2 regions of the Brevibacillus sp. RS1.1 genome follow, and region 1 is predicted to be linked to the other one. Evidence: riboswitches for the same ligand, from Rfam matches in the RefSeq annotation. Region 1 holds a riboswitch; the other holds the start of a gene.

Region 1 (15,016 bases):
TCTGACTGTCAATCTGCGATTCCTCCCTATAGTTTTTTTGCGATTCACAAAATTAGAGCAAATGGTTTAACATAGTTTCATAGGTGAAGAAAGATAGAAAAGGGGGGATGACCGTGATTCAATCGTTTGATCGAGCGATGGCGATTGCAACGGCACTTTCGTCGGATGAACATAGAAAATGGTGGACGATCAATGATCTAGCGAAGGAATGCCAGCTCCCGGTCAGCACCATTTATCGGCTGTTGTACACGTTGATGAAGCATGGACTGGTAGAGCAGGATGCTGCGACCAAACAATATACGTTGGGGATTAAATGGATGGAGTTCGGCTTGCGCGTGCTCGATCGGATCGATTATCGGAAGGTGATCAAGCCGATGATCGAGGAGCTCGCCAGAGAAGTGAACGAAAGTGTTTATTTTAGTCAGCCTAGCGGACTCGAATCCATTGTCGTCGAACGCGTAGACAGTCAGCACAATATCCGCATCTACGACCAGTTGGGCTTGCGGATTCCGATGCATATCGGTGCGGCCAATAAAGTCGTGTTGGCCCACATGCCTGTGGAAGAAGCCAGACAAACGGTAGTCCAGCTCGTGGGTGAAGAGCAGGTGCCTGCTTTTATGGAGAAGCTCCAGGAGATCAGAGGTGTTGGTCATGCGGTCAGCTTTGCGGAGCGGACGGAAAACACGGCTTCTGTCGCAGCACCGGTGATTGATTACAACCAAAAGGTAATCGGGGCGTTAAGCATTGGAATTGTCACGTATGATTTGAAGGAGGAACGACTCCAGTATTTGATTGAACGGGTAAAGGATGTCGCTCTCAAAACCTCGCAACGGCTAGGCGGCCTGTCAAAGGCTTGACTGGCCTTTTTTTATTTTCATTTCCTTGTAACATTTCCCTTCTGCTTTCGACTATTGGGCTAAGAACATAAAAAGTGAAAGCCAGGAGGAAATTCAAAATGAAACCATATGCAACCAAAAAGCTGATGATCACAGTAGGAGCTGCTGCTTTGCTCTTCTCAAGTCCATTGTGGATTACACAACCACAAGTAACTGTACAAGCCGCGGCAGTTAAATCAACACAACCCCAATTGAGCAAAGCAGCTCAAAAAACCGTAGACAAGCTGAACAAACACTACCCGGAATTAAAAAATGCGGAAAAAACCATTTCGCGTAACAATCAGGAGCGAGATGTCTTCCAGATCCAATTCCGCATCTTCAGCAACAAGGAGCGGACGGAAGTATCCCTGTATGCGGATGCCAAAATCGATGCAAACAACGGTATGTTGCTATTCTTCTCTGCACACGACATTCCCAAAAAGAAACCGACTGCACGTCCTACGGAAGCGATGGGAAAAGAAAAAGCGCCAAGTATTCTGAAGAATTTCATCGGTGACGCTATCAAGCAATACCAAATAGACGAGGTAATAGTTGATGGTGAGGGTGCAGAGGCCGTGGCAAATGTGCGTTTCGTTCGGGTTGTGAATCAAATTCCGGTAAAAGACGATCTTTACGTAGTAGCGATCAATGGAGTAGGCGAGCTAGACTATATAAACGCAGGAAACACAACAGGATTGCAGATGGACACAAGTAAATTCCCCGCTCCGTCAGGGGTTAAGAATCAAGACGAAATCAGCAAACAATTAGAAGACATGCTCCACCTCAACTATGAGCAAAAAGCAAAAGACATAAGCGCTGGCTTCCGCCCAGTCTACAGCCTGAATTTTTCTGGATATCTGGATGCACGATCAGGAGCCGAGGTAGAGTCAGGATGGACCACGAAAAATAAGTACGGGAAACCAATTACGGTAACGCCTGGAAACCAGCGGGTCTTCGCCAAGACCAATGAGGAGATAGCTACCGCACTCTCCACTTTTATTCCATTGCCCGAAGGAATCGGGTTTCAAATGACCAAAGGTGCGCCAGTTCTTGCAGGGGAAAAGGAGTATGATGCCGTGGTTGGCAACAAAAAGTTCTCGGTAAGGACAATGAATGATCAGATTGCGTACTTCCATGTAATTGAAAACCCACCAAAGCAGAAAGTGATCACAGAGGCAGCTGCCAAGGAAAAAGCAGTGGCGTTTCTGCAACCATTTGTAGACGCAGAGGTAACGGAGCTGGTACCACAAATGGAGCTGGTGCCACAAATGATTAATAGAGAAGCAGGCAAGCAAACGTTTCTATTTTCTCCTGTACACCAAGGGATTATGGTTGAAGGACAGGGCTATTCAGTAAAAGTTGACATGCATACGGGAGACATTGTATCCGCCAGTTTACCAGTAACTATTGGTAAATTATCCTATGATGATGCCTCAAATGTCGTAGGGCCCGAGCAAGCCGTACAAGCATTGTTAAAAGCTAATCCGCTTACAATGAGCTACGTATTTCCTTCCCTTAACGGGCGATACCAGGCAACACCTGTCCTTGTTTATGAGCCAAAAGAAAGAAACGGAAAGGTTGACGCGGTTACCGGTCAATTTATCAGGTAGGGAGCAGGGAGAGGAAATCCAGTGCAGGACACAATCGATTACGAAGCGCGGATTAAAGCGATCTATCGTGAGCACTACCGTGATGTCTATCAATATCTCTACTACTTCACGGGGAAGCGCGAGCATGCGGAGGATTTGACGCAGGAAGTGTTTATCCGAGTCTTGAACGCTTTGGGTAGATATGAAGAGCGTTCCAGTGTGAAGACATGGATTTTGCATATTGCCAAGCATGTCGCCATCGATGATTACCGGAAGAGGCGGGTGCAAACGCTTTTTGGCATGGAATTGTTAAAAGGGCTGCCTTCTCTTCTGGGAAGGCCGGAAGCGGAGCTGGTTTCCAAGGAAGAACAGCTGGAAATTGAGCAGGCGATGCAAAAAATGAAGCCGCATCATCGGAATGTACTGATTTTGCGCGGCATCAAGGCCTACAGCATTCGGGAAACGGCAGAAATCCTCGGGACAAGCGAAGCCAAAGTCCGTGTAGATTTTCACCGAGCAACAAAAGAACTCAAAAAAGTTATGCATGTCGACTGGATAGGAGGGTTGGCCAATGAATACTCCAAATGACGAGCAATTCTTCGCGGCTCTTCCTCAGTCAAAGGATGCGGAGCCAAGGAGCGAATTCGTCGAAGCGCTGGAAGCAAAGCTGGTGCAACGGGCGCGCACCAAAACGAATCGCTCGAAAAGAATCGTCCTCAAGCTGGCGACATGGACGGTTTCCGCTGCAACGGTGGCAGCAGCAGTATGGATGATGGGTGTAACCCCGGAGATGTTCACGCAATCTCGGGTTGAATCACAAGCGCATTTGGTTCCCCGCTCCTTCTCCTCGACAGAAATAACAGAAAGCGAGCTAAGCCAAGCAGCAATCAGAACACTGGAAAAGCTGTACGAGAAATATCCTCCTTTTCGGGAATCGGAAAAGAGGGTCTACGTAGCGAAAGCTCCTCGAGAGGTGTACGACATAGATTTTCGCATGTTCAGCAACAAAGAACGAACAGAAGTGTCGCTATATGCCAGAGCGAAGCTGGACGCCAAAAGCGGGCTCTTGCTCGGATTCGATCTGGAGAAGATTCCAGGGCAAGAGAAAGTCGAAGGAACGCTTTCCAAGGAGAGAATAGAGCAACAGGCGAAGGCATTTATGGAACCGTTCCTGGGCAAAAATCTGGAACAGTATCGGATCGAACAAGTAGATGGGCAAGAGGGAACAGATACCGTTTCGCATGAAGCCGTCCGCTTGCAACGCTATGTGAATGACGTGCAGGTAGAAGGAGATAACTATGTGATTGGCATGAGCGATGTCGGGGATATTCGCTATATCAATTCAGGGGATTCAACCGGAATGAATCTGGACGCTGGGCAGTTTCCTCCAATAGCTGAGAGGCCTTCTCCGAAGAAAATAGAGAGCGGACTTGCAGAAGTCATGCAGCTGACGTATGAGAGAGTTGGGAAGAAGGACGTGGACTACGTTCTTCGCTACAGGGAGAGCTTCTCCGGGTATCTCGACGCTCGTACTGGCAAGGAAGTGAAAACGACCTTGTGGCGTGGAGAGTCGTTTCGCGACAGCATTGCCGTCAAGCCCGGAGGCAAGAAGACAATGGTTGCATCGGCAAAAGAGGCTGCGGCTGCCATGGAGTTCTTCGGTCAGAAGGTGGAGGGCTTCACATTTATGGGGAGTAATGTGCCTGAATATATGCTGGGAGACAACGAACGGGAATACCAGGCCAAAAAAGGAGAGCGATCCATGCGGCTGACTACTGTCAACAATCGGGCAGCAGCGTTCAAGATATCTTATCCTGAGCTGCGAGAAGGTGATCCGACACGTACCGTCGCAGAATTGCAGGAGAGAGCGATCTTGTTTTTGGAGCCGTATTTGGATTCACGGGTGAAGACGGTGCGGATGCAGGAGCAAGTGTATGTGATGGGCAGACAGGTTGAATTGAACTTTGTCCGAGAAATAAACGGCGTAATGGTACCGGATCAGTATTATAAGGTCATGATCGACGGGCAGACAGGAGAAATTATCGGGGTGAATTTGACATTCCCTCATGAGCAGGAGAGCTTCGCAGATGTGGCCAAGGTGATTTCACCGGGAGAGGCAGCGCAGGTTTATCTCCAACATCATCCGCTCAGTCCTCGCTATGTCTTCCCTCTTGATAACAATTACAATAAGATTCAAGAGCAACCAGTCTTAGTCTATTCGGCAGAAATACTGAAAAGCAATGGGGATGTGGATGCCATTTCGGGAGAATGGCTGCCACTCCAATAATGAGAGACACCAGGGGGAGACTCCTGGTGCTTTGTTTTGCATAATGCCTTCCCAGAAATTGCATAGTAAAGCGTGAGGGAGGGACAAACGTGGAAGGATTCGGAGAAACCATGATCGTCATCGGGCGCGTATGTACGATTATTCCTTTATTACTGATCATCACCTTATTCATGGGCAAGCGCTCGATTGGGGAGCTACCTGTTTTTGACTTTATTATCATTATTACTTTGGGGTCAGTGGCAGGAGCTGACATTGCAGAGCCAGATGTCCGGCATATTTCAATTGCAGTAGCGATTGTGACATTGGGGATCTTGCAACGGATCGTATCGCAGTTGTCTATTGTCTTTCGCTGGTTTGGCAGAATGGTTACATTTGAACCGACCGTCATTTTCCACAACGGGGTTTTTCACATCAAAAACTTGAAAAAAATCCGCTACTCGCTCGATAATGTCCTCCATATGCTTCGAGAAAAAGATATTTTTGACCTGACAAAGATTGATTTGGCTATTATCGAGGCAAACGGTCGGTTGACTGTGCTCAAAAAAGTAGAACAGCAGGTCGTAACGAAACAAGATTTGGGCATCCATACTTCTTCAGCGGGAATGTCGCTGCCGTTCATTGTGGAAGGCAAGATATATCCAGATGTATTGTCATACCGGAAACGCGATGAGCAATGGCTTGCGCACGAATTAAAGAAAAAGGGGATCGCGTCCGAACAAGTCTTTCTCGCGACGATCAATCGCCAAAATGAATTGCAGTTTTCCTTGAAAAACAAAAAAGAACCACAAGTACCCCCGTTGCATCATTAGCGATCGAATGGAAAAAGGCACAGTCCCTCTGCAAAATTGCATGAAGTCACTGTGCCTTATACGGGAGCATAATGGTGAACTTGGTTCCTACTCGTGGTTTACTTGATACATTGACCGTTCCGCCAATCGCATGAATGACATGATAGGAATACGTCAATCCCAGACCGGTCCCAGTTGTTTTCGTAGAAAAGTAAATCGTTCCGAGACGGCTAATCTGTCCAGCATCCATGCCGACGCCGTTATCCTTGATGACCAACAGGGCTTTGTTTCGCTCGATGAGCAAGTCCAGGGAGACTTTTCCGTCCGAAATATCCGAGCACGCCTCGATAGCATTTTTGATGAAATTCACCAACACTTGCTTGAACTCGTCTGGATTGGCCTTGATCGTCACAGGTCTCTCAAAATCTTGCAACGTAAGCTCCACGTTATGCATATTGGCAAAGGGGAGCATCACCTCGCGGATGGCATGCAAATGCTCGCTAAGATTAATGATCTCATGTCGTTCCTTGAGCGGCTTGGAAATCGCAAGGTACTCGGTTAAAATGGCTTCTGTGCGTTGGACTTCATCAAGACTGATGCGAATGTATTGATCGACTTTTACCAAATTTTCCGGACATTCCTGTATTAATTTCAAAAAGCCTTTGACTGCTGTCAGCGGATTGCGAACCTCGTGGGCAAGCGATGCAGCAACATGGCTCATCGTCTGGATTTTTTCGTTTTGCGCGTGGCGGATAAACAGCTCCTTATCCGAAACGCATTTGCTGAAAAGCGACATTAATAACCAGAGGCCGAAAAAGTTTTGAATAGGAATCGCTATGGTGTAGTAAACGAGGTGTTGAGTTACATACGTGGGAAAAAAGTAATAAGTAGTCCCTAAAGCAACCGTAGAAAAAATCGCACTCGTCATAAAAAGATACAGTGTTTTCCGATAACTGGCTTTGTAGTGTCGATACAAAAAGAGTGACAAGACAAAATTGACTGTAAGGATCAGCAAGGCAACCCATGTTCCTTCGCCACCAAGGTAGTACCGATAAACCAAGGCTTCAATCAGAAGGAGCAGGGCAATCTCGACTCCGCCATAAACTAGTCCGAAAAATATGATGACATGTCGGATATCAAAAAACATGCCATTCGTCACACTCGGGGCGAAGGTCATCGCGAGAAACATGCAGGCTGAGCTGGTGATGGCAATAAAGGAACGGCTGTAGTTCCTCATTTTGTCACGGTAATAAATGTTGAAAAACACAAACGGGATAATGGCGAAAAACCATTGAAGAATAACTTCTTTTAATAGACTCATGTAGCATCCCCATCGCAAATATTTGCTAGGCTTGTATCAATCTACGATAATTCGACAAGACACAACAAAATCCCTCTTGATGTTACAGAAGAAACTGGAATATTTATCAAGAAAATTCTTTCGGTAAACCTAGTTGACAGATAGGTAATTGCCAGATTATATTCTGTATATACTTATACAAACGTTTTGAAAATAGAAACTACTCTTATCAAGAGAAGGCTGAGGGAATGGCCCTATGAAGCCCGGCAACCTAGCACGAGAGAATGCGTTCTTTCGAGCCAAGGTGCTAACTCCAACAGGTAGAATACCTGACAGATAAGAGGCGAGAATCTTGTCGATTTTTGTCCTCTTTCTCTGTGAAAGAGGATTTTTTGCGTAGCTGTCGTGGGGAAGAAGCGCATTTCCAGTCTACGCTTCGGCCTCCGCCCCGCTGTGAGTGAAGACTGTCCGCTTCGGAAGAAATGGCGGGAGCGCTTCAAACGCAGAAGGTTCAGGAAGGATTTCATAAATGAAGCTGAAATTCCCCGCCATTTCTTCCGAAGCTGAGATGGGCTCCAGAGGCGCTTGGACTGGAAATGCGCTTCTTCTACGAAGTTTTATTCCTTTTTGAAAGTGAAATCAAAAGAAGCTTCAATCGATTGAGGGGAAACAAAAAAATTTCATCTTGTTATCTGTTTTAAAAAGAAAAAAGGGGGAGCATCTCAATGAAAAAGAAACTCGGTCTGATCACATCACTTGTTTTGGCAGCTTCTGTTCTCGTGACGGCATGCGGCAGCGGGGCAACAACGGGAACCGGCAGTACAAACGGCGGTGCTTCGGGAGAGAAGGCAAAGAGAATCGCACTGATCATGCGCCAAAATGTAGGGACGTTCTCCGCTCAATATATCAATGGCGTGAAGAAAGAGGTGGAGAAAAACGGGGGCGAGTTGACCGTATTCAACGCAGATACCGATCTGGCAAAAATGGCGTCCAACCTCGATGCGGCTGTGAACCAAAGGTTTGATGGTATTCTGATCGATCATGGTACGGCAGAAGCGTTGCAGCAGGGCACGCAAAAGGCCGTGGATAAAAAAATCCCGGTTGTCCTGTTTGATACAGACATCAACATTCCGGGTGTGCCAGTTGTGGCGCAGGATGACAACAAGTTGGCAGAGCTGAGCCTGGAAAAGCTGGCGGCTGATACAAACGGCAAAGGCAACATCGTAAAAGTTTGGGTAGCTGGTTTTGCGCCCATGGAAAAACGCCAAGTGACGTACGAAGCTTTCCAGAATAAATACCCGGACTTGAAAGAAATTGCGGCATTCGGTTCTGCAACCAACAATACGGCTCTCGATACACAAACGCAGATGGAAGCGATCTTGAAAAAGTATCCGAATAAAGGCGACATCACAGCAGTATGGGCGGCTTGGGATGAATTTGCCAAAGGGGCGACACGTGCCATCCAACAAGCAGGACGTACGGAAATCAAAGTATACTCCATCGATTTGAGCGATGAGGATTTGCAAATGATTCAGGCAGAAAACTCTCCGTGGGCAGCGACGGCAGCGGTAGACCCATCCAATATCGGACGCATCCATGCCCAAACCGTGTTCCAAAAAATCAAAGGCGAGCAAGTGCCAGACAACGTGAAGCTGAACCCAGTGCTGGTGAAACAAGAAGACCTGCCGAAGGATAAAAAAGTAACGATGGGCGACCTGTCCCAATACGTACAAGAGTGGGGCAAGTAAGAACCAAATTGGCTTTTCCCGTTGAGCTGTATCCGTCAACGGGATTTTTCCTTATAGAGGTGGGAACACGCAGGTTAACAGGAGGTGTGAAACATGTCCACATTGCAGATGAAAGGGATGGCGAAGCAGTTTTCTGGGGTTCCTGCCCTGCGATCCGTCGATTTTGAGGTGCGCGCAGGAGAGGTTCACGCACTGCTCGGAGCGAATGGTGCGGGAAAGAGTACCCTCATGAAAATTCTCACGGGAGCGTATCAGGCAGATGGTGGCACGATCACCATCGATGGACAGGCCGTGTCGATTCAATCTCCGCAGGACGCCAAAGCACAGGGCATTCAATGTGTATATCAGGAAGTGGACACCGCCTTGATCCCGTATTTGAGTGTCGCCGAAAACATATTGGCGGACCAACTCGTCCAGGCGAAAACCAAGGGACTGATCAACTGGCAGAGCTTGTACAACGAAACGGAGCAGATTTTAAAAAACTTCGGCTTTTCCATTCCGGTGAGGATGCTCGTCGAAGAATGTACGCTGTCGGAAAAGCAATTGATTTTGATTGCACGGGCGACCGTTCAAAAGGCGAAATACGTCATTTTCGATGAACCGACAGCGCCGTTGAGCACGAAGGAGAGCGAACGGCTGTTTCAAATCATTGCGCAGTTGAAAAAAGCTGGAGTCGGGATCATTTATATCTCCCATCGCCTGCCGGAAATCTTTGAAATCTGTGATCGGATCACCATCATGCGCGATGGACAGCATGTTGTGACCACAGAGACGGCGAAGACCAATATGGACGAAGTGATTGCTAACATGCTGGGCAAAAGCTTCGACGAGGAGTTCCCGAAGCTTGCGGTGCCGATTGGCGAAACGATTTTTGAGGCGTCTGGTGTGGCTGGCGGCAAGGTACACGGTGTCGACTTGCGGGTTCGAGAGGGAGAAATCGTGGGCGTCGTCGGTCTAGTCGGGGCAGGGAAGACTGAGCTCGCCCGACTGCTCTTCGGTGCGGATGAGGCAAAGGCTGGAGCTGTTCGCTTGCATGGAACACGTATCCAGCTGCGCTCGCCAAAAGACGCCGTCGATGCCGGAATCGTACTCGTCCCGGAGGAAAGGCGCAAAGAAGGGATTTTCGTAGAGGAGTCCGTGCAGAACAACCTGTCTGTCGCCTCGTTGAAAAAGAAGTCCTGGCTCGGTTTTATCAAAAGAGGGGCGGAAGCGGCTAACGCAAAAGAGCTGGTGCAGCGCCTTGGGGTAAAAACAGCCGACATCAAGCAGCTGGTCGGTTTTCTCAGCGGCGGAAACCAGCAAAAAGTCGCGATCGGCAAATGGCTGGATACAAACGCTCACCTCTTTATGTTTGACGAGCCGACAAAAGGAGTGGATATCGGAGCGAAAAGCGATATTTACCGCCTGATTGGAAATCTTGCCGAGCAGAAAAAGGGCGTCCTGTATTTCTCCTGTGAGTTTCAGGAAGTCATCGGGATCGCAGACCGGATTCTCGTCATGTTCGAGGGCAAGATCGTGAAGGAATTGAGTCGCGAGGAAGCAACACAAGAGCTGATTATGTACTACGCAAGCGGAGGTGAGTAACGTGGCAGATAAAAAGTTTAGCTTGTTTGATTTTGTTTACAAATACGGAACGGTTGCAGTCATCGTCATTGTCATGTTGTTATTCAGTCTGACCAACCCGTATTTCTTCACGTACGACAACCTGACGGATATTCTTCGCTCCATCTCGATTGTGACATTTGTCGCGATAGGCGTTACGTTCTCGCTGATTGTCGGAGGCTTTGATTTGTCTGTAGGATCGACGGTTTCATTGACCACGGTCGTTTCTGCTTCGATGATGGTTTGGTACGAACAAGGAGTCTTCACGACTTTGGTTGTTCCGATTGTACTCAGCTTGCTCGTCGGGCTGGTCAACGCTTTTCTGGTCGTGAAAATCCGCATTCCTGATTTGCTGGCTACTCTGGCGATGCTCTACATCGTCAACGGCATTCATATGACGTATTCCCAAGGTTACTCGATCTACGCAAACATGCCGATGCAAGACGGCTCACAGGCTCCGGGAAAATTCCAGGAATGGTTCCTGTGGCTGGGCCAAGGAGAAATTCTCTCCGTTCCTGTTCCGGTTATCCTGACGTTTTTACTTGTCGCAATTACGCATGTGTACCTGACCTATACGAGACAGGGGCGGATGCTGTACATGACAGGTGGTAATTTGGAAGCAGCCCGTCTGTCGGGGATTCCTGTGAATCGCTATCGTACCTTGGCTTATGTGCTTTCTGCTCTTTTTGCGGGCTTGGGCGGGATGCTCTTGGCAGCGCGGATCGGTACCGGGCAGGTGAGTAGCGGCGGCTCCATGCTGATGGATGCAGTAGCGGCTGCTTTTGTAGGCTTCTCCGTTTTTGGAGCAGGGAAGCCAAATGTGTTCGGTACATTTGTGGGAGCCATTCTGATCGGGGTGCTGCTCAACGGCATGACGATGCTCAATCTGCCGTATTACGCGTATGACATTATTAAAGGAACGGTATTGGCGCTTGCACTGGCTGTGACCTATTATCAACTGCGGAGAAAACGAAACGCTTAGAATAGAAACGTTCATCTCATCTTCCTACTATTCCCTTCTCTTTTTTGAAGCTAAGTATTGTTCTTACGCAAGTGAGACAAATGCGAAAGCAATTTCAAATAAAGAGAAGGGATGTTGTTTTTATCGGCTTACATCCGCACGTACAGAGCGGTATAAATATGTGGACGCTATAACAAATCAGCAGGGTCGATGACTTCACGCCTGATCGTCACGCACAGTTGAAACTACAGATACTCTTTCTCGTAGAAAGAAAGAAAGAAAGAAAGAAAGAAAGAAAGGAAGGGAGAGGGTGTATCTGTTTTTTGTTGGATTAACGCTTTGCATGATCACATGGATTGCGGGAGGCGTATTTCTGTATCAAGGGGACTATGTTACAGGAGGAGTCTTGCTCATACTTGGTCTTCTCGTTTTCATTAGCATGATCCTCTATTATTCGACAAACCGGAAAAAGCGTAAAAATGGTTCGCCAGATTGCAGCTATCTTCCCGTTGATTGTCCGGATTGTGATACACCAGATTGCGATTGCAAGCCAGATTGAGGGAGCTGATGATGATCAATACACAGTGGATTCCCTGTCATCGACGAGCAGATCGTTCCTTTTCTATCGGTGGTAAGAAAATGCCCCTATGTGCCAGGTGTGTTTCGATCCTAGTTGGATACCTGCCGGCGCCTGTTTTTGCAGGAATGCATATCGTGACCTCTTACTATTTGATTGGACTGCTTTTATTGCCCATGCTGATTGATGGCTTTACCCAACATTGGAAGTGGCGAACAAGCAATAACAAGCTGCGTTTTTTTACAGGATTCAGTTTTGGAATCGGACAGTCTTTGCTCATTTCGAATGTCGTTTGGTTTTTGGTAGAGAGACTGGGGTGAAGCTAGATAAGGGTCGCAGAGGGCGCTTCTGGGGTTCTTTGTTCTTTCGACAGGTTGCGATTGGCGATGAAAAATGTTCCAATGTAGGAATAGATAAGAGGAATCATTACATTCGTAGACAGGAGGGCAACATATGTCGATTCAAAATGAACATGATTTGATTTGTTTGAAGCGGATCGGTAGCATTGTGGCAGAAGCGCGGGAGACGATGCTCAAAGCAGTGCGGGCAGGCGTGACAACAAAAGAACTCGACCGGATTGGCGGAGAGATCTTGGCAAAGTACGGAGCGCGGTCTGCACCGAATATCACGTATGATTTTCCAGGGCATACATGCATCAGTGTCAATCACATTGTTGCGCATGGCATCCCTGATGATACAGTTCTGCAAAATGGCGATATCATCAATATTGATGTCTCGGCGGAGCTGGATGGTTATTTTGCCGATACAGGTGCTTCAATTGTTGTAGGGGAAGGTGAGCCTGAGAAGCAATCCTTATGCGAATGCGCAGAGGAGTCGCTGTACAAGGCATTGGATGCAGCAAAGGCGGGATCAAAGCTAAGCCAAATTGGTCGCATTGTTCACCAGGAGGCCAGGAAAAAGGGCTTTACAGTCGTCAAAAACCTTACGGGCCATGGCATCGGCAAAAGCTTGCATGAAGAGCCTTCTTACATTTTGAATTACTATGACAAAAAGGAAAGACGCTTGCTCACAGAAGGTCTCGTGTTGGCAATAGAAACATTCATCTCAACGGGGACGGAATATGTGGATGATGGCAGGGACGGTTGGGCGCTCATTACGCCTGATAAGAGTTACGTAGCGCAATACGAGCACACCATCGTTGTAACGAAGGGGAAGCCAATTATTTTAACTGCTTGATTGCTGAGAGACCTCAAATGGATGAGGTCTTTTTTTGTGAAGAAAAACTTGCAGAATACCCAATGATTATATATTCTTTATATAAGAATATACGTTCGTATTTCGTGAAGGAGGTTTCTTTGCATGAATCGGTGCGGCTGGGTGAATCAGGACCCTATTTATATGGATTATCACGATCACGAGTGGGGAGTTCCTGTCTATGAGGATCGGTTGCTCTTTGAATATTTGAATTTGGAAGGCGCACAGGCCGGACTGAGCTGGTACACGATCCTGAAGAAGCGGGAAAATTATCGAAGAGCGTTTGATAACTTTGAAGCGGAGAAAATCGTTCAATACGATGAAGCCAAAATCGAGCAATTGCTGACAGACGAAGGCATCGTTCGAAACAGGCTGAAGATTCGGGGCGTCGTGAAGAACGCCCAGGCCTATTTGCGGGTTGTGGAGGAGTTTGGGTCTTTTAGCAGCTATCTTTGGTCGTTTGTAGGCGGGAAGCCGGTTCATAATCATTTTCAGGAAATGAAGGATGTGCCTGCTTCTACCGAAATCAGCGACAAAATGAGCAAGGACTTGAAAAAGCGCGGTTTTACTTTTGTCGGTTCAACCATTTGCTACGCCTTTATGCAAGCAGTTGGCATGGTCAATGATCACGTAGCGACTTGTGATCTCTATCAAAAAAATTAGGACGAGCTTACGGGGAGGGAAGAATGGCATGAACGAAAATGATCTCTTAATCTTAAACTTTGAGGAAGTAAGGCGTAGAAGCATCAAGGTGTGGAAGGCAATCCCTACAGATATGCTAAAATGGAAGCCTGACGATAAAGCGTTTACGTGCGGAGAAATGATTCGTCATGTCATGGAGGGTGAATTTTTGTATCACCAGATTTTGATCCAACGGGGAAGCGCTGCCCTGTCTGACATTCCCAATCCGTATGAAACCAAAGAGTTTTCGACCGTAGAAGAAGATTTGGCCTTTGCGAAGCCATATCGAGAAGAGTTTCTCCGCTTCGTCAGAGGGTTGTCCAAGAGCGATTTGGAGAGTATCCGCATTGATCGATCCGATGTAGGCTATGTCCGCACACTTGGAGACATGCTACTCCGAATCGCCTATCATGAGTCGGTACATACCGGTCAACTGCTGGATTATATGAGAACGATGGGCGTTGAACGACCGAATATTTGGGATTAAAAAAGTGCGAAAGATAAAAAAGCAGGCTAGCTCTTCTGTTGTGAATGAGAGAGGAGCTTGCTTTTTTATTTTTATCGTGTTTTTTGTGTGATGGACAGATAAAGCTCGAAAAGTATGGAAATTTTGTACTTTTATCGAGTGGGAACATCCGTTGTGTAAGGATAATTTCATACTTCTACATAGGCACGATCTCCACTGGGGATCGTGTTTTTTGATGTTTTATTTGGAATTTATGCAGAAGTTTAACCGGAGAAATCATCTCCAAAAATCTGGTAGAAAGAACTTGAACTTATTACCATAGTATGAGATACTTGTACTACAAAGAGAACGAGTGTTCCTATTTTCGGTTGGATGTTCGAAAAAGACAGAAGGTGAAGCATATGACAGATGAGCAGTTAAAAGAGCATTGCAGAAAGGTGCTCAAAAGGATTGCTTGGCGATTGCAATACGCCGCCAAGAAGCGTTTGTGCAGGGAGACGGTGATCAAAGAAGGGATGCGGGGAACGGAAACGATGGAGGATAATCTGTCCAACCTGTATGTTCAGGAGGTGTTGATGCAGCTCCCAGAAAAAGCCCGGATCATTATCAAGCATGTCGTTATTCAAGGAATGACAGAAGAACAGGTAGCCCAAAAACTGAATATGACCAGACAAGGAGTGAGTAAATGCAAAAACAAATATTTGCGCCAATTGGCCGAGAAGCTGACTCGTTCAGCTTGATCCTCCAAAAAGCACAGTCAGGGGACAATCGGGCGGTACTGACGATCCTCGACTTTTTGCTTCCTGACATGGAGTACCTTGCTTCCTTTATCAAACTACCTCGCGAAGAGAGCATGCAAGAAATGAAAACGGCGATGCTCGAGGCGATCCGTAGTGGAGAAGTGATGCTATGATGACGATTGATTAT
Region 2 (15,016 bases), on a different contig from region 1:
AAAAATAACCAGGTATCGAGGGGAAACAGATGAAACAAATGAAACGGTGGATAGGGGTTGGCCTAATTGCTGTGGGAATCGGCGTGGCCGGCTGCACGATCAACAATAACGTGATCAAAATTGAAGAAGAAAAAAGACAGCTTGAATTGCCTGCGGAGTCCATCGAGGCGTTGAATATTGTGACCGATTCGGGCGATTTGGTCGTCAAAGGTGATGAAAAAGCAACCGCGATTCATGTAGAGGCTGAAATCAAATCGAAAAATGTTAAACCCGAAGAAATCATCCTTACACTCGAAAAGGATGGGAATAACGCCGCAACACTACGATCCGAAGTGAACACAGATATCGGTTTTAACTATGTGGATATGACGATAACGGTAATCGTTCCTGCCAAGCTGCCGATAGCCCTTACCGATGGGTCAGGAGATATTGACATGACGAATCTAACAGGAAAGCTCACGATTGAGGATGACTCAGGTGATATTCGATTAACGAATACGAACGGAGAGGTAGAGATTCGTGACCAGTCCGGTGATATTAAGATCAAGGACGCGTCAGCCCTCAAACTGATCGAAGACGATTCAGGTGAGATCGTCATGGAAAATACGGGTGGAAACGTAGCGATTCACGATCAATCCGGTGATATGTATATTAGGAAGCATAAGGGTGATGTTACGATATCGGACCAAAGCGGTGATATCGTCATTGATACAGTCGAAGGAAATGTGCTGATTGAGAGTGACGGGAGCGGAGATCGACTCGTTCAAAACGTAACAGGCTCATACACATCCAAATAATCAGGACCGTCAGGGTTTTTGCCCTGGCGGTTTTCTTGTTGTGGCGGTATTTTGACAGGTTGAGGAAGAAATTAGCCGACTAATGAAAAAAAGCTTCCCCTTCCGATAAAGAAGTGCTAATATAACTAAGGTAGTTCTAATTGAGAATGAATCTCTTTATTAATGATTATGAGAATTATTCTCTCCGGTAAATGCTCGAGTCAATACGGAACATTACTCCATGAAAAAGTAAGAAGAGTAGGGACGCGATGAAAAAGAGATATTTGGTTGTAGCACTTATTTTGCTATCGTTCGTTTCACTTTTTATTGGCGTGAAAGATATATCCCCGTGGGATCTGTTTAATCTCACAGATGACAAAGTGCAAGTGCTGTGGATTAGCCGAATTCCGCGTTTGATTAGTATTATCATCGCAGGGGTCAGCATGAGTATCGCCGGATTGATCATGCAGCAGCTGACCCGAAACAAGTTCGTTTCTCCGACGACAGCAGGGACAGAGGACTCCGTTCGCTTCGGAATATTGGTTTCACTCTTGGTATTCGCTGATGCGAGCTCTTGGGTGAAGCTACTCGTTGCTTTTGCATTTGCTCTCTTGGGAACCTTTGTCTTTATGAAGATTCTCGAACGAATCAAATTTAAAGACTCCATTTTCATCCCGTTAGTGGGACTGATGTTTGGAAACATCGTCGGATCCATCACGACGTTTTTCGCTTATAAGCATGACCTGATGCAAAACATGTCTGCTTGGTTGCATGGAGATTTCTCCACCATTATGAAAGGCAGCTACGAACTTTTGTACATAAGCATTCCGCTAGTGATTATCGCTTACTTGTATGCGAACAAGTTCACTATTGCCGGAATGGGTGAAGAGTTTGCCATCAACCTCGGGTTGAACTACAAGCATGTCGTCAACATTGGACTGGTCATTGTCGCTTGTGTGACTTCGGTAGTTATTCTCACAGTAGGGACAATCCCGTTTTTGGGGCTGATCATTCCCAACCTGGTTACGATCTACCTGGGAGATAACCTGAAAAAAAGCTTATCTCATACCGCTTTGCTTGGCGCGGTGTTTGTACTTGCTTGTGATATCCTGGGACGCCTCATCATCTTCCCATACGAGATTTCCATCGGCTTAATGGTTGGGGTCATAGGCAGCGGGATATTCGTGTACTTACTCATGAGAAGAAAGGCATATGAACAATGAAAGCGAAGATAGCTGCCCTGTCGATTGTGGCCATTGCTTTGATAGCCATTTTTATGATGATTGACGCCGGTGGCAACTGGGATTACGTCCTTCCTCGGCGGGCTAAGAAAATTCTTGCCATTATTTTAACCGGTTGCATCATCGCCTTCTCAACGATGATCTTCCAGACCATCACGAACAACCGAATCTTGACGCCTAGCATCATCGGCCTTGATTCGCTCTATATGTTCATCCAAACATTTGTGATCTTTGTTTTTGGCTCTACCCATTTCACCTTGATGAACAACAACGTGAACTTTCTGATTTCGACAGGTGGGATGGTGCTTTTCGCAGGCTTGCTCTACAAATTCCTGTTTAAGAGGGAAGGGCAAAACATTTACTTCCTGCTTCTCATCGGATTGATCTTGGGCACATTGTTCAGCAGTTTGTCCACGTTCATGCAAGTGTTGATTGATCCGAATGAGTTTCTGGTTGTGCAAGACCGAATGTTCGCCAGCTTCAACAATGTAAAAACAGACCTGTTGATTACGAGCTTTGCTCTGGTCATCGGAATCATGATTTACTTTTGGCGATACATCAAGTACTTGGATGTGTTATCACTCGGTCGAGATCAGGCGATCAATTTGGGGATTCCGTACGATTTTGTCATCAAACGGTTCCTCGTCATCATTGCCATTCTCGTATCGATCGCGACAGCGCTTGTTGGACCAATTACCTTCCTTGGACTGTTGGTAGCGAATCTCGCCCATCAGTTTATGAAAACCTATCAGCATAAATACTTGCTGGTGGGCTCGGCTTTAATCAGTGTGATTGCACTGGTTGGCGGTTTGTTGATTGTGGAGCGTGTACTTGCGTTCTCCACGACGCTTAGTGTCATCGTCAACTTTATTGGTGGGGTTTACTTCATCTATCTTCTGTTAAAGGAGAATAAAGCGTGATAGAAGTCCGGAATGTCACAAAACAGTATGGTAGCAAAAATGTCGTGGAAAACGTCTCTGTGAAGATTGCCAAAGGGAAAATCACGTCCTTTATCGGGCCCAATGGAGCCGGAAAGAGCACGCTGCTGTCGATGATTAGTCGCCTATTGACCAAGGATCAAGGTGAGGTTTTCATTGAGGGTCAGGAGATTGGGCAGACAAAGAGCAGTGAGCTGGCAAAGAAAATCTCGATTCTCAAGCAATCGAACCACATAACGGTGCGGTTGACGATTCGTGAGCTGGTCAGCTTTGGTCGCTTCCCGTATTCACAAGGCAATTTGACAAAAGAGGATTGGAAGTATGTAGACGGGGCTATCCAGTATTTGGAGCTCACGGACATTCAACACAAGTACCTCGACCAGTTGAGTGGCGGTCAGCGTCAACGCGCTTACATCGCGATGGTTGTCGCTCAAAATACGGAATACGTCCTCTTGGATGAGCCGCTAAACAATTTGGATATGAAGCACTCCGTCCAGATCATGAAAGTGCTACGACGTCTGGTAGACGAAAAGGGCAAAACGGTTGTCATTGTCATTCACGATATCAACTTTGCTTCCGTCTATTCGGATTATATCGTCGCTCTCAAGGATGGAAAGGTCGTGAAGGAAGGCACTACAGACGAGATCATCACCCAACCGATCTTGAAAGATGTCTATGACATGGATATCCGTATTGAAGACATTGAAGAAAATAAAATCTGTGTCTATTTCGCGTAAGCCCCATCTTCCCATCGTTAAAATTTTGATGGCCTGCCGGGGGTTTCATCAGCAAGCTGTCAATAATTTTATATACTTTTACATTCTATATAGAGGTGAGAGAAGTGAACAAAAAAATACTCATGCTATTTATGGCAGTACTGTTGGCTGTATTCACGGCTGCATGCGGCTCCAATAACGCTGCTCCTGCAACATCTGCGACGGACGCAACCAAAGCACCTGAAGCGGCACAAACATCCGAAGAAGTTACGATCAAGCATAAATTAGGTGAAGCAAAACTGAAAAAGAATTCAAAAACGGTTGTAGCATTTGACTTCGGTGTTCTGGATTCCTTGGACAAATTGGGTGTTGAAGTAGCGGGGGTTGCACAGTCTACTAGCATTCCTGCGTACCTGGAAAAGTTCAAAGATGCGAAATACACAAACGTTGGTGGTTTGAAAGAGCCAGACTTTGAAAAAATCAATGCATTGAAACCGGATGTCATCTTCATTTCTGGTCGTCAACAAGATGCTTACGAAGAGCTGAACAAAATTGCTCCAACCATCTTCATGGGTGTAGACAATGCGAAGTACATGGAATCTTTCAAAGAGAACATGAAAACATTGGGTACCATCTTCGGTAAAGAAGCGCAAGTAGAAGAAGAGCTGGGCAAAATCGATGCATCTATCAAAGAATTGAATGCAAAAGCAACGGCAAGCGGTAAAACTGCTCTGATCGTTATGGTTAACGAAGGCAAGCTGAACGCTTACGGCGCTGGTTCCCGTTTTGGTATCCTGCACGGTGAATTTGGATTTACGCCTGTAGACAAAAACATTTCTGTAGAAAATCATGGTCAAAGCGTTTCCTTTGAATATATCGCAGAAAAAGATCCAGACTACCTGTTCGTAATTGATCGTGGTAACGCGATTTCCAAGAATAAAGAAGTGTCCACTTCTACACAGCAAACGGTAGAAAACGACCTGATTAGGAACACGAAAGCATTCAAAACTGGCAACATCATTTACCTGGATTCTAGCAACTGGTACTTGTCTGGTGGCGGATTGGAATCCACCGCTGGCATGGCAGAAGAAGTTCTGAAAGAAGTGAAGTGGTAAGAGGCTAGAAAGGAAAGTGGCGACAGCCCAAGGGAGTAAAACATTCCCGGGGCTGTCGCCTTTTCATTTTATAGAACGTGCTGTTTCATTTATACTCGGGGCTCCCGCTTGGCAAACTCCTGTAACATCCCTCTTATTTGTTCAACCAATAAACCAGGTGCCTTCTTTGGTGAACCCGAGTCAAACGGTGGCTGGGGATCGTATTCCAAGATCAACTGGACCCCTTTGCTCATATCTTCTCCCAATTCCCATGCAACCAATTGGAGTGCCATGTCGATACCAGAGGAAACGCCCCGCTACTGTAACGAGGAAAGATAAATAGTCGGTATAGCAAAAAGCCGGTTACACCAAAAACGTGGTGAAAACCGGCTTTTTGCTAGCGGAATCTAACCGTTATCTGACTCCAACCAGCTTGCGCTCTTCCGTGTAAACGGGTTGGGTCGTGTTTTCGTTTGCTTGTTTTTGATCCACAGAATGACATAGCTCATATGGGAGGCAGAGCGGTACACCCGTGCGAGGATCAGTCAGGATGTCTGCTTCGATGTTGAATACCTTGCGCAGCATCTCAGGCGTCATGACTTCAGCAGGGCTCCCCTCAGCGACGACCGTACCCCGAGAGATGGCAACCATGTGCTGTGCATAACGGGTTGCGTGGTTCAAATCGTGGACGACCATGACGATCGTACGATTTTCTTCGTCATTCAGCTTTTGCAGGAGCTTGAGAACCTCCAGCTGGTGAGCCATATCCAGGAAGGTCGTAGGCTCATCCAGGAACAGGATATCTGTTCCTTGCGCCAGTGCCATCGCAATCCAGGCGCGCTGGCGCTGACCGCCAGATAGCTGGTCAACCGGACGATCATGGAAATCTGCCATGCCGGTCATGGAGATAGCCCAGTTTATGATCTCCTTGTCTTCCTTGGTCAAAGAGCCGAAGCCTTTTTGGTGGGGGAAGCGGCCATAGGTAACGAGCTCAGACACGGTCAAGCCATCGGGTGCGGTTGGGTTTTGCGGCAAAATCGCGAGTTGCTTGGCGACTTCCTTGGTCGATTGCTGATGGATCGACTTTCCGTCCAAAAATACTTGTCCGCCGGTTGGTTTCATAATCCGCGCGAGAGTTTTGAGGATCGTCGATTTACCAGAACCATTTGCACCAACCAGAGCAGTAATTTTTCCAGAAGGAATGCTGATGTTCAAGTCTTTGACAATGGAAAGCTCACCGTATCCGATGTCCAGCTTTTGCGTGTATAAGCGCTCCACAATGGGCCAACTCCTTTTTAGGAAAGTATGTACATGTATGTGTAAACAAAGACAATGATAATCATTTTCACTAAGATAAAGTATATAACGGAACGAGGTCAAATTCAATATGAAAAAGCCAACCTGCTCACATGTGTGAACAAATTGGCCTTGGGTTAACAAATAATTATCCAGTGTTAGTAGGTGATGTGAGCGATAATCCCTTCATCGTCGTCCAATACCAGCTCGATACCGGCAGAATAAGGGTTGCGCTGCATTTGGGTCTCCAGGTAGTAGCGAATCGCCTCAATCATGTTAATCTCGACGAAGATTTGTTGGCGATCCATCCAGTGTACTTCAGCAGAGAAGCCATACTCCTCGTCCCACATCAGCTCGACGGAGATGTCTTGTGGCTTCAACTGCTTTTTGAAAGCTGCATGAATGCAAATCGCATTAATAATATCTTGTTCAGAAAAAGTTATCTTTTCCATGCGTTCAGTTCCTGTTCTTTCTCACGCTTGTTTTTGAAGTAGACGAACGCTTTGCGGATCAGGATAATCACTGCGAGGATCGCCATCAGGTTGATCATGAAGCCAAGGATGGAGCCCAGCATACCCATGTCACCGAATAGGGATCCGAACAGCAAACCAGCCAGACCACCAATCATGAGACCTTTCATGAATCCGCCGCTTTTGCTTGCGGTAGCAGCAGGAGTTGTTGTCGTACCTTTATTGGTTGATGCGTTTACGTTTGAATCGGCTTTGTTGGGTGTTTGTGTATTGGTGGGAGCCGTATTAGAGTTAAAAGATTTTTTCCCGGACTTATAGCCTTTCGCGTCGGCGTGATCAATGAATCCTCCGGCCGGAGCGAGTACGAGCATTACGGCAACCAACATCATGATGAGTTTTTTCATGTTATTTAGGTAGCACCTCTCATTTGAATGACTTGTACATATAAGTCTACATGAATATCTAGCGAAAATCCAATGCACTTTCAGTGACGATCGGTTTAAATACCTACAAAAAAGCCCCTGACAAGCGATCTCGTCAGGGGTTCTTCGATTTACGCGCTCTTTTTCAGTTTTCGGGCTGCCCAGTTACCCAACGATTGAATGAGCTGGACCAAGACGACGAGGATAATGACGGTAATGATCATGACTTCAATGTCCCATTGCTGGTAGCCGTAGCGCAAGGCGAGGTCGCCCAGTCCGCCGGCACCAACTGCGCCCGCCATTGCAGTAGCACCGATCAACCCAATGGTCGCGATCGTCAGGCAGAGGACGATGCCAGGCCGTGCTTCACGCAGCATGATGCGAAAAATAATCTGCGTCCGGGATGCGCCCATCGCTTGGTACGCTTCGATCACGCCGCGATCTACGTCATGCAGGGCCGTTTCCATCAGGCGTGAGATATAAGGAGCTGTATAGACGATGAGCGGCACAATGGCTCCTTCAATCCCAATCGAAGTGCCCACGATCAACTCTGTAAAAGGAATGATTGCAACCATCAGGATAATAAAAGGCAACGAACGCACAATGTTGATGAGCGTATTCAGGGTGTGATAAATGATTTTATTCGGAAAAAGGTGGTTCGCCTGTGTGATGACCAACAAAATCCCGAGCGGAATCCCGATCAGTGTCGCAATGAACAAGGAAAACCCAACCATGATGACGGTCTCTTGCAGGGATTGCCCGAATACCGGAATCATTTCAATCAAACGCTCCATTAGGTCCGCACCTCCTCTGGTGACACAATATCTACGCGGTAGACGGATTCGCGCAAGAAGCGAATGCCATCTTGAATGGGCTGGTCTTCACCAGAAATGTGCAAAAGCAAAATGCCGAGCGCCGTTCCCTTAATGGTCGTAATCGAGCCGTATAACAGATTGGTGCTGATCGGAAAGCGTGCGGACAAGGTGCCTAGAACAGGATCGAGAGCGGCATCTCCGCGAAAAGCAACGCGAACAATTTTGGAAACGGGTCCGGATTCTTTTATCTTGGACAAAATCTCCTGTGGTACCTGATCATCAAAAACCGTTTTGATAAAATTACGGGTCGTTTGCTCTTGCGGATTGCTGAACACATCCAGAACAGAGCCTTGCTCGATGACGACGCCGTTTTCCATGATGGCTACTTGGTCGCAGATTTTCTTGATGACCTGCATTTCATGGGTAATCAGCACGATGGTCAGGTTGAACTTTCGATTGATGTCGAGCAATAGCTCCAGAATGGATTCGGTTGTTTGCGGATCGAGAGCGGAAGTCGCTTCGTCACAGAGCAGGATTTCCGGGTCGGTCGCAAGTGCACGAGCGATGCCCACCCGTTGCTTTTGTCCACCGGATAGCTGAGAAGGATAAGCGTTTGCTTTATCAGACAAGCCAACCAAGCCGAGAAGGTCTTCTACCTTGCGCTTTATGACATCTTTGGGGACGCGATTCATCCGCAAGATTTCCGCTACATTGTCAAAGACATTATAGGAAGAGAGCAGGTTGAAGTGTTGAAAAATAATCCCGATCTTTTTGCGAGCTTGCCGCAGCTCTTTTTCCTTGAGGGTCAGCATGTTCTGGCCATTGACGATCACAGAACCGCTGGTCGGCTTCTCCAACAGGTTGATGGTACGGAGCAGGGTACTTTTCCCCGCTCCGCTAAAGCCGATCACCCCGTAGATTTGCCCTTTTTCCACCTGCAGGGATACGCCCTTCAATGCTTCTACCTGCTTGTTTCCTACTTGATACGACTTATGAATATCGGTTAGCTGTATCATAACGAGTTCTCCTTGTTGTTCTTGATGTTCCTGGCGTCGATCTTACCAGGACGGCAGTACAGCTCCTTCAAAGCGTTCGTCGATGAATTTTTTCACTTCTTCCGAGCGGTAGATGTCCACCAGCTTTTTGACGGCTGGGTTGTCTTTGTTGGTTTCGTTGACTGCCAAGATGTTTACGTATGGAGAGTCAGCCGTCTCAGCGAAGATCGCGTCTTTTTTCGGGGAGTAGCCAGCTTCCATCGCGAAGTTCGTGTTAATCGAAGCAACCTCTACGTTGCTCAGCGAGCGTGCCAGGAAAGCAGCCTCCAGCTCTTTGAATTGCAAATTTTTCGGATTTTCCACGATGTCCAGTGGTGTTGCGTTGTCACCCACGCCATCCTTGAGCTTAATCAAGCCAGCTGCCTGATAGAGCAGCAAGGCGCGTGCTCGGTTGGTCGGGTCATTTTGAATGCCGACAACGCCGCCTGCCGGGATGTCCTCGACTTTTTTGTGCTTGGTGGAGTACAGGCCCATCGGGTACGTCACGGTTTTTCCGACCTCGACGATCTTTGTTTTGTGATCTTGATTGAACTTCGCCAAGAACGGGATGGTTTGGAAGCTGTTTACATCGAGATTTCCTTTATCGAGAGCTTGGTTTGGCTGTACGTAATCGTTGAAAACGATGACTTCGACGTCGAGCCCTTTGCCTTTGGCGACTTCTTTTACTTTGTTGAGAATCTCTTCGTGTGGGCCGCCAGTGACCCCCACTTTGAGTGAGGTTTGTTCAGCAGCAGTGCCGCCGTTAGCAGGCGCAGCTTCTTGTTTGCCCCCGCAAGCCGTTACGAGCGATGCAGCGAGCAGTAGTGTAGTGAGCAGTAGACCAGTTTTTTTCATGAAAATACCCCTTTTCTCTGGATGTAAGATGGAAAAGAAAAAAGCCTCTTCCGACAGAAGAGGCGAAAACTGCAAGTATGTAACCACACTGCAACAATACCTCTCTTATCTGTCGGAATAATTCCGCTGGATTTGGCACCGTATCGTTTGTGATAGGTTGCCGAGGTGTCATAGGGCCAGTCCCTCAACCTCTCTTCATAAGAGAATGTGCTATGAAATTATCATTCCAAACATTGTTGTTAATTCTTATTTGGATAGTTGGATTATAACGACTGATTTTTTCGGTGTCAACAGTTTTTGCAAACGAATGACTTGGTGGAAAAATGTGAAATTGATCTAAATACGAATATTCTATTGAAGAATGAAAAAATCATATGTATAATGAGAGCGAATGAACCCGATGCCAGCTATCGCAGGTGATGACATGACTCTCGTGGACTCCAATGAAACTAGAAAAAAGCTGTCTGCCATCTATAATGAGATAGCAAAAGAGTTGTTCGGATTTGGAACGACTTTGCTCCGAGTCACGATTGAAAATCAGATGATTACGTTCCAAGCTAAGCATCGCCGCTCTCCGCGCTCACAAGCGTTGGAAGGAGAAGCACCGGCCCTCAAGCTCGAAGTCGATTTTCGCATGTCCCTTCTTTATAAGAAGAGACTGAGAGAACGACTGGAAGAAGAGATGGGGTTGCTGTTGGTAGCCGTGCTCAGGGACTATGATGCGCCTACGCAGTGGGCGATCACGAATGTTGTTTTAGCTGAATCAGAACTGAATACCTGACGCAATCGTTCGGATTTTCTCTTTTGATCTATCTTAAGGGGAGACCGTAGACTTTGCGTAAAAACGGGTGTCACTTCTCTTTGTTTACGAAGAAAAGTGCTCTTGTTTAGAATGATACGTTCTAATCAAGGGTACTTTTCTTTTTATTGTATCACCATATTTTGTCATCAAATGAACCCAACTGGAGGAGAATTACGATGAAGAAATTACTTGCTGGAATCCTGTCTTTTTCTATGATGTCACTGGCACTCGCTGGCTGTGGCAGCAATGATCAACCAAAAGCGGGGGGAGCTGGCGGCGAAGCCAAGGGCGAGCCACAAAAGCTGGTCATCTCCACATGGGGCTTCTCCGAAGACTTTTTCCGCAAAGAAGTATATGAGCCGTTTGAAAAAGAACATAACGTGAAAATCGTGCTGGAAATAGGGAACAACGCAGAGCGTCTGAACAAGGTCCGCCAAGGAAGCTCCGATGTAGACTTGATCTACCTCTCTGACTACTATGCACAGCAAGGGATTGAGAGTGGCGCATTTGAAAAAATCGACCGCAGCCGCATCCCGAACCTGGATCAAATCTACGACATCGCCAAAGCGCCACTGGGCGAGGAGTACGGTCCGGCATACACGATTGGTCAATTCGGGATTGCCTACAATCCAAAGCTCGTAAAAACCGAGATCAAGGATTGGAAAGATCTGTGGAACCCAGAGCTGACAGGCAAGCTGACACTGCCAAGCATTACGTCCACAACTGGCCCAATGGTTCTCGACAGTGCTTCTGCGGTTGCGGGCAGCAAGGAATTTAACGAGGATCAAGCCTTCGCAAAAATGAAAGAAGTCAACAAAAGTGTCGTGAAGTTCTACGATAAGACCTCCGAATACGTGAACATGTTTGGACAAGAAGAAATCGGCGTAGGACCGATTATGGAAATGTACTTCAAAGACATCAAAGCCGCTGTTCCAGAAGCTGTTTTCGTACAACCTGCAAGCGGCGGATATGCGGTTATGAATACGGTTAACATCGTAAAAGGCTCGAAGAACAAAGCACTCGCAGAAGACTTCATCAACTATCAACTGAGCAAAGAGGTTCAGGAGAAAACAGCAAAAGCGAAAATCGATTCCCCTGTAAACAAGACCGTTCAACTGACAGAAGAAGAAGCAAAAGGTGTAACGTACGGGGAAGAAACCGTAAGCAAGCTGAAAAAGCTGGACATGAAATTCGTAAACGAGCACTCCAAAGCATGGATTGACCGTTGGAATCGTGAAATCACGCAATAACGTACGATAGAAAAACAATAGGCGAGGGTATAGACAATTCGGATATACCCTCGTTTTTCAACGTATAGGAATTTGTATGAACGTGAGGAGGACCACTTGTGAAAAAGATCATTCTTGACGTCGATACGGGCATTGACGATGCGCTTGGCATTATTCTCGCTGTGAAAAGCGGGCAATTCGATTTAGTTGGCATTACTACGGTGAATGGCAACGTGTCGCTGCGAAAAGCCACGGAAAACACGTGCAAAATTCTTGATTTCCTGCAAGTCGGCGAGCAAATCCCTGTCATCTGTGGAGCGTCTGAACCGTTGTTGCGGCCGTTGTTTTTCGAGCATGCCGTACATGGTGAGGATGGTTTGGGCGGTGCCCTTGCCGGAGTTCCGATTTACAAGGAACCGACTGCTGGCTTTGCCCCTGATTTCATCGTAGAAAACGTACTCGCTCATTCTGGAGAAATTACGCTCGTCATGACGGGGCCGCTGACCAATTTGGCTTTGGCGGTGAAAAAATGTCCGGAGCTTGTTCAACACGTCAAGGAAGTCATTTTCATGGGTGGAGTGGTCCGCGAGCATGGCAATGTGACGCCAGTTGCGGAGTACAACATGTACGTTGATCCAGAGGCAGCGAAGGTCGTATTTCATGCTGGATTCCCACAATTGACGCTGGTTGGGCTGGATGTAACGCGAAGAGTGCTGCTGAACGAGGAGCATATTCGCGGGCTAGGAGATACCCCGATGGGCGAGTACGTGAGACAGAGTACGTCTGATTACCTTCATCGCTATTTTCAGCGAAATGGCATCTATGCGTGCGCTATGCATGATCCGTTGGCTGTCGCGGTCGCACTCGATCCGAAGCTGGTGAAGACGCAGAAGTTATATGTAGATATCGAAACGAGAAGTGAGTTGTGTGATGGGCAAACGGTTTGCGACTTTCAAAACCGCCTGAAAAAAGAACCGAACATAAACGTCTGTCTGGACGTAGATGCAGATGCGTTCTTTGCGCGTTTTCTCGGCGCATTGAAAGCCTGACGATACCGTGAACAGGAGTTAATCAGATGAGAAAAACGGGTCTTTATTTATTGCTGTTGCCGGGTGTGCTGTTTTTGACGCTGTTCATGGTCATTCCGATCGTGATGACGATTGCGTCCACCTTTTATCAAGAGGGTAGCTTTACGATCCAAGGCTATCTCCAATTTCTTACCGATGCGTACTTCCTGAAAATTATGCTGACAACGTTGCAGGTCAGTCTGGTCACAACGATTGCGTGTGTTCTGATCGGTTTTCCTGCCGCGTACTACATTTCCAAGCTCGGCCCACGCAAAAAAGGCATCCTGCTGGCATTGGCGATTTTTCCTTTGCTGACCAGCTCTGTCGTGCGGTCGTTCTCTTGGATGATTATTCTCGGAAAAAAGGGCTTATTGAACAGCTCGCTGCTTGCAATCGGGCTCATCGATAAGCCGTTGGAAATATTGTATACGCCGACTGCGATGATGATTGGTTTGATTCATCTGTTCCTGCCGCTGATCATTATTACGCTGGTAGGGGTGATGGAAAACATCGACCCAGACTTGCTGAAGGCGGCGGAAAGCTTGGGTGCTTCCAAGTTGACTGCCTTCTGGAAAGTCATTGTGCCGCTTAGTGTACCGGGACTCATCATCGGTAGCATTCTCGTGTTTGTCGGAAGCTTGACCGCCTACACCACGCCTGCCCTGCTAGGTGGAAAACAGCGGGTCATCTCCACGTTCCTGTATCAAAATGCGATTACGCTGAATGACTGGCATTTGGCATCCGTCATTGCCACGATCATGATTGTCATTACATTTGTCGTCATCTACTTCATGAACAAGCTGGCGACGAAATTAAATCCGAAGGGGTAGAAGCTATGCAGGAGAAAAATCGCGGGTTGGCCCTGTTTACCTCTCTCGTCTTTCTGTTTTTGCTAGGGCCGCTCATTATCATTTCCTTTACGTCGTTTGAGCCGGGGAGCGTCTTGAAGTTTCCTCCGGAGGGTTTTTCCTTGCGGTGGTACGAAAACATATTCAATGTAGAAATGTTCATGACGACGTTCAAGACGTCGATGTTCGTTTCCTTGCTGGGCAATTTCTTTGCGCTCTTGTTGGGGATTCCGGCAGCCTATGCGCTCAGTCGCTTTGATTTTCGCGGCAAAGGCATCTTGAATGGCGTTTTCATCTCACCTGTCCTGATTCCGGGTATCGTGATGGGCTTTGCCATGCTGAAATACGTCATTGTTGTATATAATTTGCCGATTTATGCGGGACTTCTCGTCGGTCATACGGTGCTGATGCTTCCGTTTATCATTCGCGTTATTGCATCTTCCTTGTCCAACTTTGACTTCGCCATTGAAGAAGCGGCGTTAAGCCTTGGGGCAGGTCGCCTCGAAACCTTTTTCAAAGTCGTCTTGCCGAATATTCGCTCCGGGATTATTGCTGCGATTCTGATCGCTTTTCTGGAGTCGTTCAACAACGTAGATATCTCTGTTTTCATGACGGGACCAGGGGTAAGCACGCTGCCGATCCAGATGCTGACGTACGTAGAAAACAACTTCGATCCGACGATCGCCGCGATTTCCGTGCTGCTCATGATTTTTACGGCTATTCTCATGTTCATCATTGAACGTCTGATGGGGCTTTCCTACTTTACAAAACGATAACGGAGGCATCAACTCATGGCATTGCTCACGCTGGAAAACGTATCGGTTGCCTATGACAATCAATATATTTTGCAAAACTTCAATCTCAATATCGAAAAAGGACAGCTCATCTCTTTGCTCGGTCCGAGCGGCTGCGGAAAGACGACGACGCTGCGTCTGATTGCGGGTTTTCTGGAAGCAAAAGATGGACGATTCATGTTTGAAGGAAAAGATTATACGCGCGTTCCGGTCAACAAGCGCAACTTCGGGTTTGTGTTTCAGAGCTATGCACTGTTTCCGCATCTTTCTGTTTTCGATAACGTGGCGTTCGGTTTGCGCCTGCGCAAGGTCAATGAAACAGAGGTAAAGACCCGGGTACAGCAAATCCTCGAAGTCGTGAGCCTCGGCGGCTACGAAAAGCGTTTCCCGAAGGAGCTATCCGGTGGTCAAAGACAGCGCGTGGCAATTGCGCGTGCATTGGTGATTCAGCCTGACTTGCTGCTGTTCGATGAGCCGCTCAGTAACCTCGATGCCAACCTGCGGATCAACATGCGCGTAGAAATCCGTCGCATTCAGCAGGAGTTGGGAATTACGACTGTGTATGTATCGCATGACCAGGAGGAGTGCTTCTCCATTTCTGATCAGGTGGCGATTATGA

What was found. Region 1 has a riboswitch for S-adenosylmethionine ahead of HP570_RS22705 (sugar ABC transporter substrate-binding protein). Riboswitches for the same ligand answer to the same signal wherever they lie in the genome.
Region 2: another riboswitch for S-adenosylmethionine. It lies ahead of HP570_RS16145 (MetQ/NlpA family ABC transporter substrate-binding protein); the one in region 1 lies ahead of HP570_RS22705 (sugar ABC transporter substrate-binding protein).

The regions. Positions count from the first base shown of each region.
Region 1 is NZ_JABSVA010000008.1:119,362-134,377, forward strand. Features, by position in the region: gene HP570_RS22675 (IclR family transcriptional regulator) at 114-857, shown strand; gene HP570_RS22680 (hypothetical protein) at 956-2,485, shown strand; gene HP570_RS22685 (RNA polymerase sigma factor) at 2,507-3,052, shown strand; gene HP570_RS22690 (hypothetical protein) at 3,036-4,751, shown strand; gene HP570_RS22695 (DUF421 domain-containing protein) at 4,841-5,560, shown strand; gene HP570_RS22700 (ATP-binding protein) at 5,607-6,860, opposite strand; SAM riboswitch class I at 7,063-7,182, shown strand; gene HP570_RS22705 (sugar ABC transporter substrate-binding protein) at 7,565-8,587, shown strand; gene HP570_RS22710 (sugar ABC transporter ATP-binding protein) at 8,681-10,171, shown strand; gene HP570_RS22715 (ABC transporter permease) at 10,173-11,171, shown strand; gene HP570_RS22720 (hypothetical protein) at 11,461-11,709, shown strand; gene HP570_RS22725 (DUF2085 domain-containing protein) at 11,718-12,047, shown strand; gene map (type I methionyl aminopeptidase) at 12,181-12,924, shown strand; gene HP570_RS22735 (DNA-3-methyladenine glycosylase I) at 13,048-13,605, shown strand; gene HP570_RS22740 (DinB family protein) at 13,634-14,110, shown strand; gene HP570_RS22745 (sigma-70 family RNA polymerase sigma factor) at 14,491-14,829, shown strand; gene HP570_RS22750 (hypothetical protein) at 14,775-15,002, shown strand; gene HP570_RS22755 (hypothetical protein) at 14,999-15,016, shown strand, end outside.
Region 2 is NZ_JABSVA010000004.1:390,922-405,937, reverse strand. Features, by position in the region: gene HP570_RS16200 (DUF4097 family beta strand repeat-containing protein) at 30-797, shown strand; gene HP570_RS16195 (ABC transporter permease) at 1,046-1,999, shown strand; gene HP570_RS16190 (iron chelate uptake ABC transporter family permease subunit) at 1,996-2,937, shown strand; gene HP570_RS16185 (iron ABC transporter ATP-binding protein) at 2,934-3,692, shown strand; gene HP570_RS16180 (siderophore ABC transporter substrate-binding protein) at 3,797-4,786, shown strand; partial or broken gene HP570_RS16175 (DJ-1/PfpI family protein) at 4,876-5,079, opposite strand; gene HP570_RS16170 (ABC transporter ATP-binding protein) at 5,180-6,043, opposite strand; gene HP570_RS16165 (YxcD family protein) at 6,220-6,513, opposite strand; gene HP570_RS16160 (hypothetical protein) at 6,501-6,935, opposite strand; gene HP570_RS16155 (methionine ABC transporter permease) at 7,085-7,747, opposite strand; gene HP570_RS16150 (methionine ABC transporter ATP-binding protein) at 7,747-8,784, opposite strand; gene HP570_RS16145 (MetQ/NlpA family ABC transporter substrate-binding protein) at 8,827-9,657, opposite strand; SAM riboswitch class I at 9,760-9,861, opposite strand; gene HP570_RS16140 (DUF2294 domain-containing protein) at 10,082-10,438, shown strand; gene HP570_RS16135 (ABC transporter substrate-binding protein) at 10,636-11,709, shown strand; gene HP570_RS16130 (nucleoside hydrolase) at 11,808-12,737, shown strand; gene HP570_RS16125 (ABC transporter permease) at 12,764-13,585, shown strand; gene HP570_RS16120 (ABC transporter permease) at 13,591-14,379, shown strand; gene HP570_RS16115 (ABC transporter ATP-binding protein) at 14,395-15,016, shown strand, end outside.